DNA from 2 places in the Streptomyces sp. NPDC021225 genome. Region 2 is predicted to be linked to the other one. Evidence: riboswitches for the same ligand, from Rfam matches in the RefSeq annotation. Region 2 holds a riboswitch; the other holds the start of a gene.
What was found. Region 2 has a riboswitch for glycine ahead of gcvT (glycine cleavage system aminomethyltransferase GcvT). Riboswitches for the same ligand answer to the same signal wherever they lie in the genome.
Positions count from the first base shown of each region.

Region 1: it holds a riboswitch for glycine, as region 2 does, so the genes downstream of both, gcvP (aminomethyl-transferring glycine dehydrogenase) here and gcvT (glycine cleavage system aminomethyltransferase GcvT) in region 2, are expected to answer to the same signal.

Region 1 covers NZ_JBIRPV010000004.1:3,133-12,858, forward strand. Annotated here, with positions in the region: gene ACH4S9_RS18610 (mannose-1-phosphate guanyltransferase) at 1-319, shown strand, start outside; gene ACH4S9_RS18615 (DUF881 domain-containing protein) at 453-1,391, shown strand; gene ACH4S9_RS18620 (small basic family protein) at 1,388-1,720, shown strand; gene ACH4S9_RS18625 (DUF881 domain-containing protein) at 1,725-2,714, shown strand; gene ACH4S9_RS18630 (FHA domain-containing protein) at 2,845-3,678, shown strand; gene ACH4S9_RS18635 (MerR family transcriptional regulator) at 3,696-4,448, shown strand; gene ACH4S9_RS18640 (bifunctional nuclease family protein) at 4,501-4,974, shown strand; gene ACH4S9_RS18645 (MerR family transcriptional regulator) at 5,210-5,836, shown strand; gene ACH4S9_RS18650 (DNA polymerase IV) at 5,903-7,369, shown strand; gene ACH4S9_RS18655 (PRC-barrel domain-containing protein) at 7,345-7,674, opposite strand; glycine riboswitch at 7,797-7,894, shown strand; gene gcvP (aminomethyl-transferring glycine dehydrogenase) at 8,084-9,726, shown strand, end outside.
Region 2 covers NZ_JBIRPV010000002.1:1,170,908-1,180,633, forward strand. Annotated here, with positions in the region: gene ACH4S9_RS13305 (L-serine ammonia-lyase) at 1-401, opposite strand, end outside; gene glyA (serine hydroxymethyltransferase) at 501-1,766, opposite strand; gene gcvH (glycine cleavage system protein GcvH) at 1,791-2,171, opposite strand; gene gcvT (glycine cleavage system aminomethyltransferase GcvT) at 2,264-3,415, opposite strand; glycine riboswitch at 3,600-3,710, opposite strand; gene ACH4S9_RS13325 (AAA family ATPase) at 3,904-4,683, shown strand; gene ACH4S9_RS13330 (hypothetical protein) at 4,715-5,914, opposite strand; gene ACH4S9_RS13335 (enhanced serine sensitivity protein SseB) at 6,163-6,975, shown strand; gene ACH4S9_RS13340 (enhanced serine sensitivity protein SseB C-terminal domain-containing protein) at 7,119-7,892, shown strand; gene ACH4S9_RS13345 (ABC transporter permease) at 8,271-9,275, shown strand; gene ACH4S9_RS13350 (ABC transporter substrate-binding protein) at 9,407-9,726, shown strand, end outside.

The sequences.
Region 1 (9,726 bases), on a different contig from region 2:
CGGGCTGGTGGCCCGTACCCAGCTCACCCTCAGCCAGATCGACGCCCGCATTCCGCGCGCCCATGTGCTGCGCCGCGATCTGGCCACGCCATGGGCGGTCAAGGGGCTGGTCATGCGCCGCGTGGTGGAGGCGGCGGCCGACCGGTCCGTCGACACCACCGACGGCGTCCGTGTGGTCGAGGCGGACGGGCGCTGGGTCATGGTGCTGCCCGACCCCGCCGAGGCGGTCACCCATCTGTGGGCGGAGGGGCCGGACGACGCGTCCGCGCAGGCGCTCCTCGACGAGTGGTCCGCCGCGGTGGAGAGCGCCGGCCGCTGATCCGTTTCCGCAGGTGAGGAGCGTTTGACAGGGTGTGGCGGGCCCCCGGGGCTACCCGGGGGCCGCGCCGCCCCCGGCCCGCGCCCGGCGCGCCGGTGGGGCCATTCGGCGGCTGCGCCCCCGACGTGCGACGATGTGCGGCATGCCGCAGCAGCCCCCCGTTCGGAGCACAGCTCCGCCGAGCCCTCGTCCACGTCTCGACGCGTCCATGTCGCTGCTGACGAATGTGATGGACCACAGCCTCGACGACGGGTACGCCGAGGCCGCCGCGCGCCATGGCACGGAGGGCCGCCGGGGGCTGCCGCGCTCCCTGCGCGGCAGGCTGGTGCTGGCCGCAGGGCTGGTGCTGGCGGCGGGCGTGGTGACCCTCGGTGCGGCTGAGGCCCGGATGGCGGCGCCGAAGCTGGCCAAGGACCGGGAAAAGCTGATCGCCCGCATCGAGTCGGGGAACGCGAAGGCGGACGACCTCCAGAAGAGCCTGGACCGGCTCCGCAAGGAGGTCGGCGACAGACAGCAGCAGGCGCTGGAGAAACACGGCGGGGCCAAGGGCGAGCTGGTCGCGCTGCTGTCCGGGGCGACCGAGGTGAACGGCCCCGGGGTCAAGCTGGTGGTCAACGACGCCAAGGAGGCCGACCAGGGCGGTGGCGGGGGGCCGCGGGAGAGCGCGGACTTCTCCGACACCGGCCGGGTGCGCGACCGCGATATGCAGCGGGTGGTCAACGGGCTGTGGCAGTCGGGCGCGGAGGCCGTCTCGATCAATGGGCAGCGGCTGACCGCCCTGTCGGCGATCAGGGCCGCGGGAGACGCCATACTGGTCGACAACAAGCCGCTGGCGCCTCCGTATACGGTGCTCGCGGTGGGGGACGGACGGCGGCTGAGCACGGCATTCCAGGACAGTGCCGACGGACAGTACCTGCATGTGCTGCACGAGAACTATGGGATCCGCACCAACATCTCCGTCGAGGACGAGGTGCGGCTTCCGGCCGCGCCGAGTCTGATCGTACGAACCGCAGAACCGATAGCCGGTGGCGCCGGGAAGCGCGGCACCGACACAGGGAAGGGCACATCGTGATCGCCGTATTGGGCCTCATCGTGGGAGTCGTGGTCGGACTTGTCGTCCGACCCGTGGTGCCGACGGTGGTCGAGCCCTACCTGCCGATCGCCGTCGTCGCCGCGCTCGACGCGGTGTTCGGAGGCCTTCGGGCGATGCTCGACGGGATCTTCGACGACAAGGTCTTCGTCGTCTCGTTCCTGTCCAATGTGGTGGTCGCCGCGCTGATCGTCTTCCTCGGCGACAAGCTCGGGGTCGGTGCCCAGCTGTCCACCGGTGTCGTGGTCGTGCTCGGCATCCGGATCTTCTCCAACGCCGCCGCCATCCGCCGCCATGTCTTCCGGGCGTGAGCCGATGACGACCGACGACGCCCCGGAGCAGCCCCAGCGGGCGACCCGCGAGCCGGATGAGACCCGTGAGCCGGGGACGGTTCCCCAGGCGCGACGGGAGGAGCCCCGCAGGCCCGAGAGGCCTGAGAAGCCCGAGAGGCCCGAGAAGTCCGGGCGGGACACCACACCGGACGGTGAGCCGGGCGAGGGCTCCGGCGCGGAGCCCGGTGAGGGGCCCGGAGACGGTGCTGAGGACCGGGGGAGCCCCTCGGCGGCCTCGACGCCCCAGGAGCCGTCCACCGGCCGTCAGCGGCTGGTGAAGGGCCTGTGGCCGCCGCGGCTGACGCGGGCTCAACTCATCGTGGCGCTCCTGCTGTTCGGCCTCGGGCTCGGTCTGGCCATCCAGGTGCGCTCGACCAATGAGAACAGCGTGCTGCGCGGCGCGCGGCAGGAGGACCTGGTCCGCATCCTCGACGAGCTGGACAACCGCACCCAGCGGCTCCAGGAGGAGAAGCAGCGGCTGGAGAACCAGCGGAACGACCTGGAGAACAGTTCGGACCAGGCCGAGGAGGCCCGTAAGCAGACGGCCCAGAAGGAGCGGCAGCTCGGGGTGCTCGCGGGCACGGTCGCCGCTGAGGGTCCGGGCATCACCATGAAGATCGACGCGTCGAAGGGCACCGTGGAGTCGGACATGCTGCTCGACGCGGTCCAGGAACTGCGCGCCGCCGGGGCCGAGGCCATTCAGATCGGCGAGGTGCGGGTGGTCGCGAGCACGTACTTCGCGGACGTCGGCGGCGCGGTGGAAATCGATGGACGGAAAGTGACACAGCCGTACGTGATCAAGGTCATCGGCAAGCCGGAGGACTTGGAGCCGGCCCTGAACATTCCGGGCGGAGTGGTGCAGAGCCTGGAGAAGGAGCAGGCCACCGTGTCCATCGAGCGCTCGAAGAAGATCGTCGTCGACGCCTTGCGGTCGGCGAAGCGGCCTGACTACGCTCGGTCGTCGTCGCGGTGAGGCGGTTCGGTATGGGAGTCTCGCGGCGGGACAATGAGGCCGCGGGGGGTCGGCGCACCGGAAGAGTGGCGCGTGATGGAAACTGTCTGGTGGTCACGGACGTTGTGATGGTGTCCGGACCGTCTGGTGTGTGCATCGAGGGTTTGCCCTGCCCCACGGGCGGGTCTGTTTCAGTCAAGGGGAATCGCCCGTGAAGTTGTTCGGGAAGTTGTTCGGCAAGAGCGCACGCCAGGACGGCGGCAGCAGCACTGCCCGCCACCGTGCCCCGCGTGCCGCGGAGGAGAGCGGGGTGAGCGAGGAGCGTCCGCTGTTCCGGGACGGTGGAGGCATTCCGGGTGGTCAGGGCGCGTCTTCTGTTGACCCTTCCGCGTCCGGACGCATAGGTTTCGGGGAGCCATCGACCGCGAACACGGGCGGAGGGGTCGGCTTGCAGGTATGCACGAGGTGCGGCCATCAGAACGCCGTGGCCAGCCGGTTCTGCTCCAACTGCGGTGCGCCGCTGCGGGGCCAGGCGCCGTCCGAGCGTGCCTCGGAGACCACCTCCACCATCTCGATCTCCGGGCTGGAGGCGTACGACTCCGAGGTGACCGGGCAGACTCCGCTGCCCTCGCTCTCGCCGGAGGCCCAGGCCGCTGTCGAGGCGCTGCCCCCGGGGTCGGCGCTGCTGGTGGTCCGCCGCGGGCCCAACTCGGGCAGCCGCTTCCTGCTGGACAGCGATGTGACCACGGCCGGGCGTCATCCGCAGAGCGACATCTTCCTGGACGACGTGACGGTTTCGCGCCGCCATGTGGAGTTCCGGCGCGGCCAGGACGGCTCCTTCACGGTCGCCGACGTCGGCAGCCTGAACGGGACGTATGTCAACCGCGAGCCGATCGACTCGGCCATTCTCAACAATGGTGACGAGGTCCAGATCGGCAAGTACCGGATGGTCTTCTACCCGAGTCTGCGGGGCTTCGGCATCTGACCCGTCAGGGGAGGTCCATGCTTCAGACACCGTCGGGCGGTGCCGACACCGGCACCGCCCCCACGGGCAGCCGGTCGATGAGCATCGGCACCGTGCTGAATCTGCTGCGGGACGAATTCCCCGAGGTCACCGTCTCCAAGATCCGTTTCCTGGAGGCCGAGGGCCTGGTCGAGCCGCGGCGCACGCCCTCCGGCTATCGCAAATTCAGTCCGGAGGACGTGGCGCGGCTCGGCCATGTCCTGCGGATGCAGCGTGACCACTATTTGCCACTGAAGGTCATTCGGGAGCATCTCGACGCCCTGGAGCGCGGCGAGCGGCCACAGCTGCCCGTCGCGGCCTCCGGCTCCCGGCTGCCCGCCTCGGTCGAGGAGGGCCCGGAGAGGGGCGTGGAGCGCCCCACGGCCGCCCGCGTGGGCCGGGCCGAGCTGCTGGCCGCGGCCGGGATCGACGAGGGGAGACTGGCCGAGTGGGAGTCGTTCGGGCTGATCGGGCCGGGAGCGGACGGCGGATACGACATCGAGGCGGTGACGGTCGCCAGGCTCGTCGCGGACCTGGGTCGTTTCGGTCTGGAACCACGTCATTTGCGGATCATGAAAGCCGCCGCGGAGCGCGAGGCGGGGCTGGTCGAGCAGGTGGTGGCGCCCCTGCGACAACACCGAAATCCGCAGACCAGAGCGCATGCGGAGGCCAGCGCCCGGGAGCTGGCCGAGCTGTCCGTGCGGCTTCACGCGGCCTTTGTCCAGTCCGCTCTGCGGGCCGGTTCGCGGTGACCGGCGCGGTCCCGACTATCCAAACCGGCCGGGCACGTCCTAGGGTTGCTGTGTGAACGAGCTCGACGTCGTGGGTGTCCGGGTGGAGATGCCCTCCAACCAACCGATCGTGCTCCTGCGCGAGGTAGGAGGCGACCGCTACCTCCCCATTTGGATCGGACCGGGGGAGGCGACGGCGATTGCCTTCGCCCAGCAGGGCATGGCTCCGGCGCGCCCGCTGACCCACGACCTCTTCAAGGACGTGCTCGACGCGGTCGGCCAGCAGCTCACGGAGGTCCGGATCACGGATCTGCGCGAGGGAGTCTTCTACGCGGAGCTGGTGTTCGCCAGCGGCGTGGAGGTCAGCGCCCGGCCGTCCGACGCCATAGCGCTGGCGCTGCGCACCGGCACGCCGATCTACGGCAGTGACGGGGTGCTGGACGACGCGGGGATCGCCATCCCGGACGAGCAGGAGGACGAGGTGGAGAAGTTCCGCGAGTTCCTCGACCAGATCTCGCCCGAGGACTTCGGCACCAGCAGTCAGTGAGCCGTCGGAGGCGCTGAGGCCGAGTGCGGCCGCCGAGCCGGCAGTGGCCGGTAAGCGGCGGGCATTGAGCTGTCCGCCGATCTTCGCCAGCGCATTCGAGTAGCCTTTCCCGCAAGAGGGGCACGGGAAACCACCCGTAGGGTGATTATCACTCGGCGTGCCGAGTGTGGCGATCGTTGACGCACCCCGGGTGACTGCCTACCGTCGAGATGGCAGGTCGAGGACGGAGGTCGGCGTGAGAAGCAGCGGCGACGGCACGGCGGCAGGCGGTCCGTATGCGCTCCAGGGGAGCGCACCGGCCGAACCGGCACTGAAGGCTCGGGTGGCGGCACAGGCCGCACCGCCGCGCGAAGGCGCCGTGGCGAAGCCCGAGAAGGTGGGGTATCGCGGTCCGACCGCGTGCGCTGCCGCGGGCATCACCTACCGCCAGCTGGACTACTGGGCGCGCACCGGGCTCGTGGAGCCCAGCGTGCGGCCCGCCTACGGCTCGGGCAGCCAGCGGCTCTACAGCTTCCGGGACGTCGTCGTCCTCAAGATCGTCAAGCGGTTGCTGGACACCGGCGTGTCCCTCCAGAACATCAGGGCCGCCGTTCAGCACCTGCGCTCGCGCGGCCTGGACGACCTCGCCCAGATGACGCTGATGAGCGACGGCGCGACGGTATATGAGTGCACCTCGCCCGACGAGGTGGTCGACCTCCTCCAGGGCGGCCAGGGCGTCTTCGGGATCGCCGTGGGCGTGGTGTGGCGGGACGTGGAGAGCGCGCTCGCCCAGCTGCACGGCGAGCGGGTGGACACCGGCGAGACGCTGGTGGGCCACAACCCCACCGACGAACTGGCGCGGCGCCGCAACCGCGCGGGCTGAGACCGTCCGGCCCGGGCCGCGCGCCCGGGCCGCGAGTGTCAGTGGCATGCGGCAGCATCGGTAGGTGTGAGGGGTGCGCCGACCATTCTGCATCTGGACATGGATGCCTTTTACGCCGCGGCGGAGCAGGCGGCCAAGCCCAGCCTGCGCGGCAAGCCGGTGATCGTCGGCGGCCTCGGGCCGCGCGGCGTGGTGGCCACGGCCTCCTATGAGGCGCGGGTGTTCGGGGTCCACTCGGCCATGGCGATGGCCCAGGCCCGCCGCCTCTGTCCGAACGCGGCGTATCTCACCCCCCGCTTCTCCCTGTACCGCCAGGTGAGTGACACCGTCATGGGCCTGCTGGGCGCGCTGTCCCCGCTGGTCGAGCCGCTGAGCCTGGACGAGGCGTTCGTGGATCTGGAGGCGGGCGGTGTTCCGGCCACCTCCGCGGCGGCGCGGGCCGTGGGGGAGCGGCTGCGGGCGGACATAGCGGCGGCGACCGGGCTGACCGGCTCGGTGGGCCTGGCCGGGTCCAAGATGCTCGCCAAGATCGCCTCCGAGCAGGCCAAGCCCGATGGACTGACGCTCATCCAGCCGGGGACCGAGCGGGAGCTGCTGGGGCCGATGCCGGTGCGGACCCTCCCCGGGGTGGGTCCGGCCACCGGGGAGGCGCTGCGCCGGGCCGGGATCCACACGGTCGCCGAGACCCGGGAGGCGGGGGAGGAGGAGCTGGTGCGGCTGCTGGGCAAGGCCCATGGCGCGTCGCTGTACGGCATGGCCTGGGGGCGGGACGACCGGCCGGTGGTCGCCGAGCGGGACGCCAAGTCCGTATCGGTGGAGGACACCTTCGACGTCGACCTCACCGACCGCACGCGGGTGCAGGTGGAGGTGGCGCGGCTCGCCGACCGGTGTGTGCGGCGGCTGCGCGGGGCCGGCCGCTCGGGGCGCACGGTCGTGCTCAAGGTGCGGCGTTACGACTTCTCCACGCTGACCCGGTCCGAGACGCTGCGCGGGCCGACGGATGACCCCACGGTGGTGCGGGAGGCTGCGGCGCGGCTGCTGGAGGGCGTGGACACCACGGCGGGGGTGCGGCTGCTGGGAGTGGGCGTGAGCGGTCTGGCGGACTACACCCAGGAGGATCTGTTCGCCCAGGCCGCGCAGGCCGCCCACGAGGCACAGGAGGACGCGGAGGGGGCGCGGGAGGCCGGAGGGACACCCGAGCCCGCCCCGGCGGTCCTGGAGGGGAGCGACGAGCCCGACGACACCGCCAGGCCGCGCCGCTGGCTGCCCGGCCTCGATGTGCGACACGCCGAGTACGGGGCGGGGTGGGTGCAGGGCAGCGGGGTCGGCCGGGTGACCGTGCGGTTCGAGGAGCCCTGGTCGCGGCCGGGCCGGGTGCGGACGTTCGCGGTCGACGACCCGGCGTTGGAGCCGGGCGAGCCGCTGCCGCTGATCCGGCCCGCCGTGAGCGACGCCCCCGAGGCCGACCCGGCCGAAAGCCAGGTCCAGGGCCAGGGCCCGGGCCGGGGTCAGCCGCTCACGTCGAGACCGTAGTGGTGGTAGAGCTGCAACTCCTGCTCGGGCGACAGATGGCGGCCGACTCCGAAGTCCGGCGCGTCCTTGATCAGCGCCCGCTCGTACGGCACCCGCAGCGTGTCGTCGACGATCTCGCTCGGTTCGAGTGGCACGAACACGTCCCGGCTGAACAGCCCGGTGCGTACCGCGGCCCACTCCGGCTCGCCGGTCGCGTCGTCGAGGTAGACCTCGTCCACGGTGCCGATCTTCGCGCCGTCGCGGTCCAAGGCCTTCCGGCCGATGAGGGTCCGCGGATCGATGTCGGTCTGCACACTCTCTCCCATAGGTGACTGTTTCATCGTCAATGCCGTGATATCTAAGAAAAGCCACAATTCCGTGCCCGTCCACTCGAGCGCTCGCCCAAAACCCCTGGCGGCAGGCTCGCTGGTAGGCTGACGGTGGCTGCAGACCCCGTGCGGGAGAGCTCTTCGACGATGTCGTCGGAGGCGCCGAAGGAGCAAATCCTCCCCGGAAACTCTCAGGCACACGTACCGTGCGGGTGAGGTCACTCTGGAAAGCAGGGTGGGCCACGGGCGAGTACAGCACCGGAACCCCTCCTCACCGACGGTGAAAGCCGGATCGCCGCCCGCGAACCGGTGAAGCTCTCAGGTTGAGATGACAGAGGGGGAGGCCGTTCGGGCACCCCGCGCCGTGGTGCCCCTCGTCGGTCGTACAGACCAGGAGGCCTCGCAGATGACTGCCAACCGCACCTCGCTGACCGAGCTGGAACGCGGTACTCCGTTTGAGCAGCGCCATATCGGACCCGACGCCGAGGCCCAGGCCAAGATGCTCGCGCAGGTCGGCTTCGGCTCGCTCGACGAGCTCACCCAGGCCGCCGTGCCGGACGTCATCAAGAGCGCCGAGGGGCTGGGGCTGCCCCCGGCCCGCACCGAGGCCGAGGTGCTGGCCGAGCTGCGCGGTCTGGCCGAGCGCAACCAGCTGCTCGCCCCGATGATCGGCCTCGGCTACTACGGCACGTTCACCCCGCCGGTGATCCTGCGCAATGTGCTGGAGAGCCCCGCCTGGTACACCGCGTACACGCCCTACCAGCCGGAGATCTCCCAGGGCCGGCTGGAGGCGCTGCTCAACTTCCAGACCGTCGTCGCGGACCTCACCGGGCTGCCCACGGCCGGCGCCTCGCTGCTGGACGAGGCCACCGCCGCCGCCGAGGCCATGGCGCTGTCGCGGCGGGTGGGCAAGGTCAAGCAGGGCGTGTTCCTGATCGACGCCGACACTCTGCCGCAGACCGTCGCGGTCATCCGGACCCGCGCCGAGCCCACCGGCGTCGAGGTGGTCGTCGCCGACCTCTCGGCGGGCATACCGGCCGAGGTGGCCGAGCGCGGGGTGTTCGGCGTGCTGCTCCAGTACCCGGGCGCCTCCGGCGCCGTGCGCGACCCGCGCCCGGTCATCGAGCGGGCCCATGAGCTCGGCGCCGTGGTCACCGTCGCCGCCGATCTGCTCGCCCTCACCCTCCTCACCTCGCCCGGCGAGCTGGGCGCCGACATCGCGGTCGGCAACAGCCAGCGGTTCGGGGTGCCGATGGGCTTCGGCGGCCCGCACGCCGGGTTCATGGCCGTCCGCGAGGTCTACGCCCGCAGCCTGCCCGGCCGCCTGGTCGGCGTCTCCGTCGACGCCGACGGCGACAAGGCGTACCGCCTGGCCCTTCAGACCCGCGAGCAGCACATCCGCCGCGAGAAGGCCACCAGCAACATCTGCACCGCCCAGGTCCTGCTCGCCGTGATGGCCGGCATGTACGCCGTCTACCACGGCCCGGAAGGGCTTTCGACCATCGCCCGGCGCACCCACCGCTACGCGGCCGTGCTCGCCGAGGGGCTGCGGGCCGGGGGCGTCGAGACCGTGCACGGCGCGTTCTTCGACACCCTGACCGCGTATGTCCCGGGCCGGGCCGCCGAGGTCGTCACCGCGGCCCGCGAGGCCGGGGTCAACCTGCGCCTGACCGACGCCGACCATGTGGGCATCGCCTGCGACGAGACCACCGGGCGCGCCCAGCTCGCCGCCGTCTGGTCGGCCTTCGGCGTGGACGGCGGCCTGCCCGCCATCGACGAGCTCGACGCCGCCGCGGCCGACGCGCTCCCCGCCGAACTGCTGCGCACCGACACGTATCTGACCCACCCGGTCTTCCACAAGTACCGCTCCGAGACCGCGATGCTGCGCTATCTGCGGCGCCTGGCCGACCGCGACTACGCGCTGGACCGGGGCATGATCCCGCTCGGCTCCTGCACCATGAAGCTCAACGCCACCACGGAGATGGAGCCGGTCACCTGGCCGGAGTTCGGCGCGCTGCATCCGTTCGCGCCGGTCGAGCAGGCCCAGGG
Region 2 (9,726 bases):
GTCATGCCGTTGGCGTGGTACGGCAGCGAGCGGCGGCGGTGCAGCACCAGCTCGGCGGACTCGTCGAAGTCGATCTCGTGCTCGGTGCCGATCTCCGCGTCGAGCAGCCGCAGCCGCTTGGTGGTGCGGATGCGGTCCACCTCGTCGTCGGCGGTCTCGACGTCCACGGTGCGCGGGGAGTGGCCCTCCAGGCCGAGGAGGACGGCCTTGGGCGTGCCGTGGCCGTGGCCGGTGGCGCCGAGGGAGCCGAAGAGTTCGGCGCGTACGGCGACGGTGTGGGCCAGCAGGCCGTCGTTCTTCAGCCGGCGGACGAACATCCTCGCGGCGCGCATGGGGCCGACCGTGTGGGAACTGGACGGGCCGATGCCGATCGAGAAGAGGTCGAAGACGGAGATGGCCACCGGTGAACTCCTTGCGTCTGCACGGCGGGTGCGTGCGTGGTGGTGCGGGGTGTGTGGGGGCGCGGGGGTGGTGCGCCCCCACACACCTTGCGGGCCCGATTACTTCTTCAGGTCCGGGTACAGAGGGTGCTTGTCGGCGAGCGCGGTGACGCGCGCCTTCAGCCCCTCCGCGTCGTAGGACGGCTGGAGCGCCGCGGCGATGATGTCGGCGACCTCGCGGAAGTCGTCGGCGGTGAAGCCGCGGGTGGCCAGCGCCGGGGTGCCGATGCGCAGGCCGGAGGTGACCATCGGGGGGCGCGGGTCGTTCGGGATGGCGTTCCGGTTGACCGTGATGCCGATCTCGTGCAGCCGGTCCTCGGCCTGCCGGCCGTCCAGCTCCGAGTCGCGCAGGTCGACCAGGACGAGGTGGACCTCGGTGCCGCCGGACAGCACGGAGACCCCGGCCTTGGCCACGTCGGGCTGGGTGAGCCGCTCGGCCAGGAGCCGCGCGCCTTCGAGGGTGCGCTGCTGGCGCTCCTTGAACTCCTCGCCCGCCGCGATCTTGAAGGCCACGGCCTTCGCCGCGACCACATGCTCGAGCGGGCCGCCCTGCTGACCGGGGAAGACCGCGGAGTTGATCTTCTTGGCCAGCTCGGCGGTGGACAGGATCACCCCGCCGCGCGGGCCGCCGAGGGTCTTGTGGGTGGTGGTGGTCACCACATGGGCGTGCGGCACCGGGGAGGGGTGCAGTCCGGCCGCCACCAGGCCCGCGAAGTGGGCCATGTCCACCATCAGGTACGCGCCGACCTCGTCCGCGATCCGGCGGAAGGCGGCGAAGTCCAGCTGGCGCGGGTACGCGGACCAGCCCGCGATCACCAGCTTGGGGCGGTGCTCCTTGGCCAGCCGCTCGACCTCGTCCATGTCGACCAGGCCGGTCTCGGCGTCCACGTGGTAGGGCACCACGTTGTAGAGCTTGCCGGAGAAGTTGATCTTCATCCCGTGGGTGAGGTGACCACCGTGCGCCAGGTTCAGGCCCAGGATGGTGTCACCGGGGGAGAGCAGTGCGAACATCGCGGCCGCGTTGGCCTGCGCGCCGGAGTGCGGCTGCACGTTGGCGTGCTCGGCGCCGAACAGCGCCTTGACGCGGTCGATGGCGATCTGCTCGACCACGTCGACGTGCTCACAGCCGCCGTAGTAGCGGCGGCCCGGGTAGCCCTCGGCGTACTTGTTGGTCAGGACCGAGCCCTGGGCCTCCATGACCGCGACCGGAGCGAAGTTCTCCGAGGCGATCATCTCCAGGGTGGACTGCTGGCGGTGGAGTTCGGCGTCGACCGCGGCGGCTACGTCCGGGTCGAGCTCGTGCAGGGAGCTGTTGAGAAGCGACATCAGGGTCCCGATCGAAGGAGGGGGTCAGTTTTCGGTGAAGGAGGAGTAAGCGTCGGCGGAGAGCAGCTCGTCCGGCTCGTCCGTCACCTTCACCTTGAACAGCCAGCCGCCCTCGAAGGGGGCGGAATTCACCAGCGCCGGGTCGTTCACCACGTCCTCGTTGACCTCGGTGACCTCGCCGGAGACCGGCGCGTAGAGATCGCTGACGGATTTCGTGGACTCCAGCTCGCCGCAGGTCTCGCCCGCGGTGACCGTCGTGCCGACCTCAGGGAGCTGGACGAAGACGACGTCGCCGAGCGAGTTGGCCGCGAACTCGGTGATGCCGACCGTCGACACACCGTCCGCGTCGGCGGCCGACAGCCACTCGTGCTCCTTGCTGTAACGCAGCTGCTGGGGGTTGTTCATAGTCCGATTCTCCTGGATACGGGGGAGTGCTTGGGAAACGGGTCTTGCCTGGTGGGACAGGCGGTAGGAGCGGCGGCGGCCGCGACGGGCGCTCAGCGCCGCTTGTAGAAGGGGAGGGCCACGACCTCGTACGGCTCATGGGTGCCCCGGATGTCCACCGACACCCCCGCCGTGCCCGGCGCGGCGTGCCCGGCGTCCACATACGCCATCGCGATCGGCTTCCCGAGGGTGGGCGAGGGCGCGCCCGAGGTGACCTCGCCGATCACCGTGCCGTCCGCGCCGACGACCGCGTACCCCGCGCGCGGGACCCGGCGGCCCGCCGCGACCAGGCCGACCAGCGCCCGCGGCGGGGCGGTCTCGGCCTGCCGCGCCGCCGTCTCCAGGGCCGCGCGCCCGGTGAAGTCACCGGGCTTGCCGAACTTCACCACCCGGCCGAGCCCCGCGTCGAACGGCGTGGTCCCGCGGGTCAGCTCATGCCCGTACAGCGGCATCCCGGCCTCCAGGCGCAGCGTGTCCCGGCAGGAAAGACCGCACGGGATCAGCCCGGCCGGGGCGCCCGCCTCGGTCAGCGCCTGCCACAGCCGCTCGGCGTCCTTCGGCGAGACGAACAGCTCGAAGCCGTCCTCGCCGGTGTAGCCGGTGCGGGCGATCAGCGCCGGGACGCCCGCGACCGTGCCCGGCAGGCCCGCGTAGTACTTGAGGCCGTCCAGGTCGGCGTCGGTCAGGCCGCTCAGGATCGTGGCCGAGGCCGGCCCCTGGACGGCGATCAGCGCATAGGCGTCACGGTCGTCCCGCACGGCCGCGTCCAGGCCCGCGGCGCGCTCGGTCAGCGCGTCCAGCACCACCTGGGCGTTCGAGGCGTTGGCGACCACCAGGAACTCCTGGTCACCGAGGCGGTAGACGATCAGGTCGTCCAGGATGCCGCCCTCGGCGTCGCAGATCATGGTGTAGCGGGCCCGGCCGATGGCGAGCGCCGACAGATGGCCCACCAGCGCCCGGTCCAGGGCGGCGGCGGCCTGTGGCCCGGTGAGTGTGATCTCGCCCATATGGGAGAGGTCGAAGAGTCCGGCGCGGGTGCGCACCGCGGTGTGCTCGTCGCGCTCGCTTCCGTAGCGCAGCGGCATCTCCCAGCCGGCGAAGTCGGTCATGGTGGCGCCGAGCGCGCGGTGCGTCGCGTCCAGCGCGGTACGGCGGGGGCCGGACGAGGCGGACGGGGGAGACGAGGGGGACGGGGCGTCGGTCATGGGGCTGGCTCCAGGGCGGGACGGCGACGAGGACGACGAGGACGAGTCCTCCCCATCTGTCATCGGAACCTGAGAGGTTCGCCGTGACCCCTTCTCCCGGCCGGCGTCGGAGACGTCGTCGCGGAGAGCGGTCCGGCTTGCACCGTGGGTGGAGCCACGCCAGCGGCTCGCTTTTCAGATCTGCCTCGCCCGCGCGGTATCGGGGCCTGAGAGATTCAAGGGAGGACTTGCTCCTTCGGCGCCCCGGACGGCCGGCACTGCTGCCGGTGGCCGAGGACTCTCCCGCGCGGATTCAAGCGGCCGGTATGGAGTTGCGCGCAACATCATCGCACGTACGCCCGAGAAGGGAAGACCCGCTCGCCCCGCGCCGCCGCTCACCCCGATTCACAAGGCATGAAAGTCCGGCCCACAGGAAGACCACCTTGAAGGACATTACCTTTTCTTGACACTCTTCGGTGACGAGCCGCAGTGACCGACCTAGGAGGACGATCACGGTGCAGGGGCAGGGTACGTACGGGACGACATGTGGGCCCCTGCCGGTGACGCAGGGCGCGGCGCCAACCGGGGGCGTGATCAGACCGGGGCGCCGGGCGGCGGTGCACGACCTGCGCGGCGGCGGCAGCGACGGCGACGGCGGCGGCGGTGACGGCGACGGCGGCGGCGCGGCCGGGCCCGGGCCCGGACCCGGCCGCGGGTCCAGACCCGGACTCGGCGCGCGCGAGCTGCGCTACCGCACCGGGGACATGGTGGTCGCCTCCGGCCTGCCCGGCAGCGGCAAGAGCACCATGATCGGCCAGGCCGTGCCCGGCCTCGACCAGTCCGGCGGCCCGGTGCTGCGGGTGGACTCACAGGACGCCCGCGAGCGCTGGGAGCGGCGGCTGCCCCGCTGGCTGCCGTACGCCCTCTACCGCCCGCTGGTGCGCTGCGCCCACTACGCCGGGCTGCGCCGGGCGCTGCGCTCGGGCGCCAGCGTCGTGGTGCACGACTGCGGCACCCTCTCCTGGGTGCGCCGCTGGCTGGCCCGCGACGCCCGGCGCACCGGCCGCCGGCTGCACATGGTGCTGCTGGACGTGGATGCCGCGGTGGCCCTGGAGGGGCAGGCCGCGCGCGGCCGTGCGGTCTCTCGCTACGCCTTCGGACGGCACCGCCGCGCGGTGGGCCGGCTGGTCGTCGCCGCCGAGGGCGGGCGGCCGCCCGAAGGCTGCGCGTCGGTGGCGGTGCTGGACCGCACGGCCGCGAGCGCACTGCGCCGGATCGGCTTCGAGTGACGCGCGGCGGGGCAGGGGGAGACGGCCTTCATCAACCCTGGTCGGAGGCTGCGTCCACCGGGCGCGGCAGCGGCATGGGGGCGACGGCGTCGTCGGTCGCCTCGGCGGCGGACAGCGGGGTGGCGGCGGTGGTGAAGGGCTTCGGCGCGGCGGGCTTCGCCGCGGGCTTCTGACCGGGCCTCATGGCGCCGGGCTGGTTGGCGTTCTGGTTCGGGGCGCTGGGCTTCGCGCTCGGCTTCTGGGCACCGGGCTTCTGGGCACCCTGCTGGTCCTGGGCGCCCGGCTTCTCGGTGCCCGGCTTCTCGGCGGCTCCCGGCTTCTCGGTACCGGGCTTCTCCGCGGCGCCGGGCTTCTCGGTACCGGGCTTCTCCGGGTTCGGCTTCGGGGCGGGCGTCCGGGCGGCGAGGGCGGACGCCTCCACGGCGACGGTCGACGCCTCGTCCGGGAGCGGCAGCATCGGGGGCGTCATCGGGAGGTCCATCCCGGGGAGCGGGCCGATGAGGGCGTTGAGCAGCTCCAGGATGGCGTCGCCGATACGGGGGAGCGCCGCGGCGGCCGCGTCCGCGTCGCCCGCGGCGACGGCGTCCAGCAGGTCGTCGATCGCCCGCTGGAGCTCGTCCAGCGGGTCCGTCGAGACGTCCGTCGGCATGGTCTGGGCGTACGGCGGGGTCGCGGTCTCTCCCTGCCCGGCGGCCTGGGGCGGCTTCATGCCCTGGTTGTTCTGGTTGCCCTGGTCGGCGGCCTGCGGCGGCACGGTGACCTGGCCCTGGCCCTGGCCCGCGTTCTGCCCCTGGCCCTGCTGCTGCCCCTGGCCCTGGTCCTGTCCCTGCTCCTGCCCGGGCGGCGTGTCGTCGCGGCGCTCCCGGCCCTGCGTGGTGGCGTTCGGGCCCTGGGCCGCCTCGGCGGACTTGCGGGCGGTCTTCACCGCGCTGTCGATCGCCGTCGCGTGCTTGACCAGCTCGGCCTCGGAGAGCATCCCGCCGGGGGCCTCCTCCACCGCCATGGCCAGGTCGGCGACCCGATCGAGGAGGACGCGCAGATCGCGCATCGCCTGGGTCTGGGCCGCGGTCAGCGGCTCCTTGGCGAGCGCCGTGGGGGCGGGGGCCTTGGCGCCGGCCGTGCCCCCGTTTCCGCCGACCGTGGCGGCGGACAGACCGGCGGTGCCGAACAGCAGGGAGCCGGCCATGACAGAGGTGACGAGGACTTCGGCCTTGCGAGACGCGCGGATCATGAGACCTTCCTTCGCTGTGGTGACGTATGGGCGTACTCGGCACCACGGTGCGAGGGGCGCAAACCGAGCGCAACTTGACGATTACGTTCAGAAATGGTCAAAAGACTGTCAAAAGCTGTCCGGGATCGGGCGTTGCCTCCCCTTCGGCCTGGGGATTTGCTGTGGAGATCACCGGCCGCCGATGCCGCAAGTCCATACAGCCGTTAGGGTTCCTGTGCAGGTCGGACGAGATGGCGGTTGAGGCGGAAATGAGCATCCCGGAGCAGCACGGTCCAGCACCGGCTCACGGAGGGTTCCCTGACGGTGCGTTCCCTGCGTTTTCCGAGGCTCCCGGGTTCCCGGGCAACGAGCTCGAGGAAGTGCTCGCGGCCTCGGTCGACGTCCCCGGCGCCGGCGCCCGGATCGTCGAGACCCTGGCCCGCAGCCACGTCTGGGTCCCGCTGCCCAACGGCGGCGGCCCGGACAACAGTGACCTGGACCTGCCCACCATGGAGATCGAAGGCGCCGCGTATGTGCCGGTGTTCAGCTCCGAGCAGCAGTTCCTTCAGGTCGTCGGCGCCCATATGACGTTCACCGTCGCCCCGGCCGTCGAGTTCGCCCGCGGCCTGCCGCCCCAGCTCGGCATCGCCGTGAACCCCGGCGGCGCCGTCGGCGTTCCGCTTCCGCCGCCCGCCGTGGCCGAGCTGTGCCGCACCGGGCGCTCCGAGCTGGACGGCCCGGTCACCGGCGGCCGGGTGCGCCTGTTCGAGCCGGACTGGCAGGAGGAGCCGGTCGACTTCCTGGCGGCCGCCGGGCTCGAGTTCGGCAAGGTGGCCGGGTTGCGGTCCGCCCGGCGCGCCCTGGCCAGCGTCGAGGGGGAGCCGCCCGCGCTGTTCGTCGGCGTCGAGCTGGACCTCCCCGGCCCGGAGGGCCAGGCCGGCGCGGTGGACGCGCTCGGACGGGCGCTCGGCACGGTGCCGCTGCCGTGGACGGTTCAGCTGGTTCTGCTGGACATCGCGCAGGATCCGGTGGCCGATTGGATGCGCGAGCGGGTGCGACCGTTCTACGACCGTGACCGCTGAGTCGCCCAGGAGACCACTGTAGGGGCCCGTAAGCTGGTTGGATGACCGGTGGCGGGGCGCGTCCGTGCGCCCTTGGTAGCGGTGTGGACAGGCCGAGAGAGGGGCGGACCCAGGTGAGCGCGGGAGGCGGCCACGTCGAGCGGATGCTTCAGCAGGTCGCTCCGGGACGGTATGACGCCTATGAGTCGCTGCTGTACGCCCTCGCCGAAGGCCAGGTGTGGATGCTGCTGTGGCAGGGCGCGCCCGGCTCGCCCGACGCGCAGTACGGCAACATGGACGTGGGCGGGCTCGGCTACGCCCCCTGTGTGACCTCCGCTCAGGAGCTCGCCGCCAGCGGCTGGAGCCGCGCCCACGAGGTGGTGAGCGGGCGCCAGATCGCGGCATCCCTCTTCCCCGACCGGTACGGCCTGTGGCTCAATCCGCACGCCCCCGGCGGCGGCGTCGGCATCCCCTGGCTCGATCTGCGCAGAATCGCCTGCGGCCTGGACCGGCTGCCCGCGGGGCCGCTGCGGCTCAGCGAGCCCTCCCTCGAACTCCCGCAGTTCTACGCCCTGTTGGGACAGAACGCGCATCGCACGCCCGCGGTGCGGTCGCTGCGCCGCGCCTGGGTGCAGCCCGCGCTCGGCGCGCCGTATCTGGCCATCGGGCTGGATCTGTACGACGGCGGCGCCGCGGCCGTGGAGTCGGCCCGGGTGATGATGCGCCAGTCGGTGGGCGCGGTGCCCGAGGGGTTGCCGGTGTCCACCGTCGCGATGTCCGACGAGTACGACCCGGTGGCGATGTGGATGCGGGCCAGCGCGCGTCCGTTCTTCGACCGGGACGCGTTCGGGTCGGCCCAGCCCGCCCCCGCCCATGGCTACGGATACCCGCCGCCGCACGGCGGCCAGCGGTCGGGGCCCGCGCCGAGCGCCTGGTAACCGCCTTGTTCGGCGCGCCCCGGGACGTCCGCGCGCGCTCACGCGCTGCGCTCCGCGCCCCTTCGCGCCCTAACACTCCCGTTTGACAGTCCTGTTAACGGGACATTCCGCACCGCTCAGCGGAGTTGTGTTCCGGATAACGGAACACTCCTCACCACATCACGGTTAGGCATCCATTGCCGTGATGGGCTGGCGGGTGATCACAAGCGCGATGAAGACTCCCGCAACAGGAGGTGTCCGTACCTGTGGGTAGCGTGTGCCTCTCCTCCATAAAACTTCCGCACCACGAGCACAACTTTCACCTGCGTTTGTGAACCACGCCGCTACAGCGGCAGGTCGTGGGCCGGTCACCACCGGTCGAGAGGGGTCCCCACCACCATGACGGCACCATTGCACAGCACAGGCACGGATGCGGAGCCGGACGCATCCGTCGATGTCGCAGCGGATGTAGTCAAGGCCTCGGTCGAAGGGCGGTCGCTGCGTCAGATCGCCTGGACGCGCCTCAAGCGGGACAAGCTCGCGCTGGCCGGTGGGGCCGTGGTCGTCTTCCTGGTGCTGGTGGCCATCTTCGCGCCGCTGATCGTGAGCCTGCTGGGGCACCCGCCCAACGAGTTCCACCAGGAGGAGATCGACCCGCTGTTCGGCACCCCGAAGGGTTCGATGGGCGGCATCAGCTCCGACTTTATCTTCGGCGTCGAACCGTCGAACGGCCGCGACGTGTTCAGCCGGATCGTCTACGGCGCGCGGATCTCGCTGCTGGTGGCCTTCCTCGCGGCGGTCGTCGCCGTGGTGCTGGGGACCGTCTTCGGCATCATCGCGGGGTATTTCGGCGGCTGGATTGACACCGTTATCAGCCGCGTGATGGACATGCTGCTGGCCTTCCCGCAGCTGCTGTTCATCATCTCCCTGGTCTCCGTGCTCCCGAACGAACTGCTGGGGCTGACCGGCAGCGGGGTGCGCATCGCCATCCTGGTCTCGGTGATCGGCTTCTTCGGCTGGCCGTACGTCGGCCGCATCGTGCGCGGCCAGACGCTGTCGCTGCGCGAGAAGGAGTACGTCGAGGCGGCGCGCAGCCTGGGCGCGGGCCGGCGCTACATCCTCTTCCGGGAGCTGCTGCCCAACCTGGTCGCGCCCATCACCGTCTACGCCACGCTGATGATCCCCACCAACATCCTCACCGAGGCGGCGCTCAGCTTCCTGGGCGCGGGCGTGAGGCCGCCCACCGCCTCCTGGGGTCAGATGCTCTCCAAGGCCGTCGGCACCTATCAGGACGACCCCATGTTCATGATCATCCCGGGTCTGGCGATCTTCATCACCGTGCTGGCGTTCAACCTCTTCGGTGACGGCGTCCGCGACGCCCTCGACCCGAAGGGGACGCGTTGACGGCGACCCGCGCGGCCGCGGCCCAGCCGCACCGATACGAATCTGCCCCTGCCGCACCTGTCAGGCGGCGGTCACCCGAAGGTTCCCCGGCGCCATGCCAAGGACCCATATCCCGGAGGTTGCAAGAAACAATGAAACCCCTACGTTCGTCGAGAAGTAGGCGGATCGCCGGTGCGGCGCTCACCGTCGGTGCCCTGATGGCCACCGCGGCGTGCGGCGGCGGCTCCAAAGACGACAAGGGCGAGGGCGCCGGTTTCAACGCCGCGGTGACGGGCATCGCCAGCAAGTCGACCAAGACGGGCGGCACGCTCAAGTTCGTCAACAAGCAGGACTTCGACTCGCTCGACCCGCAGCGCCAGTACTACGGCTTCGCCTGGGACTTCTCGCGGTTCTACACGCGACAACTGATCACCTACGCGCCCAAGCCGGGCAAGGAGAGCAACACCCTCGT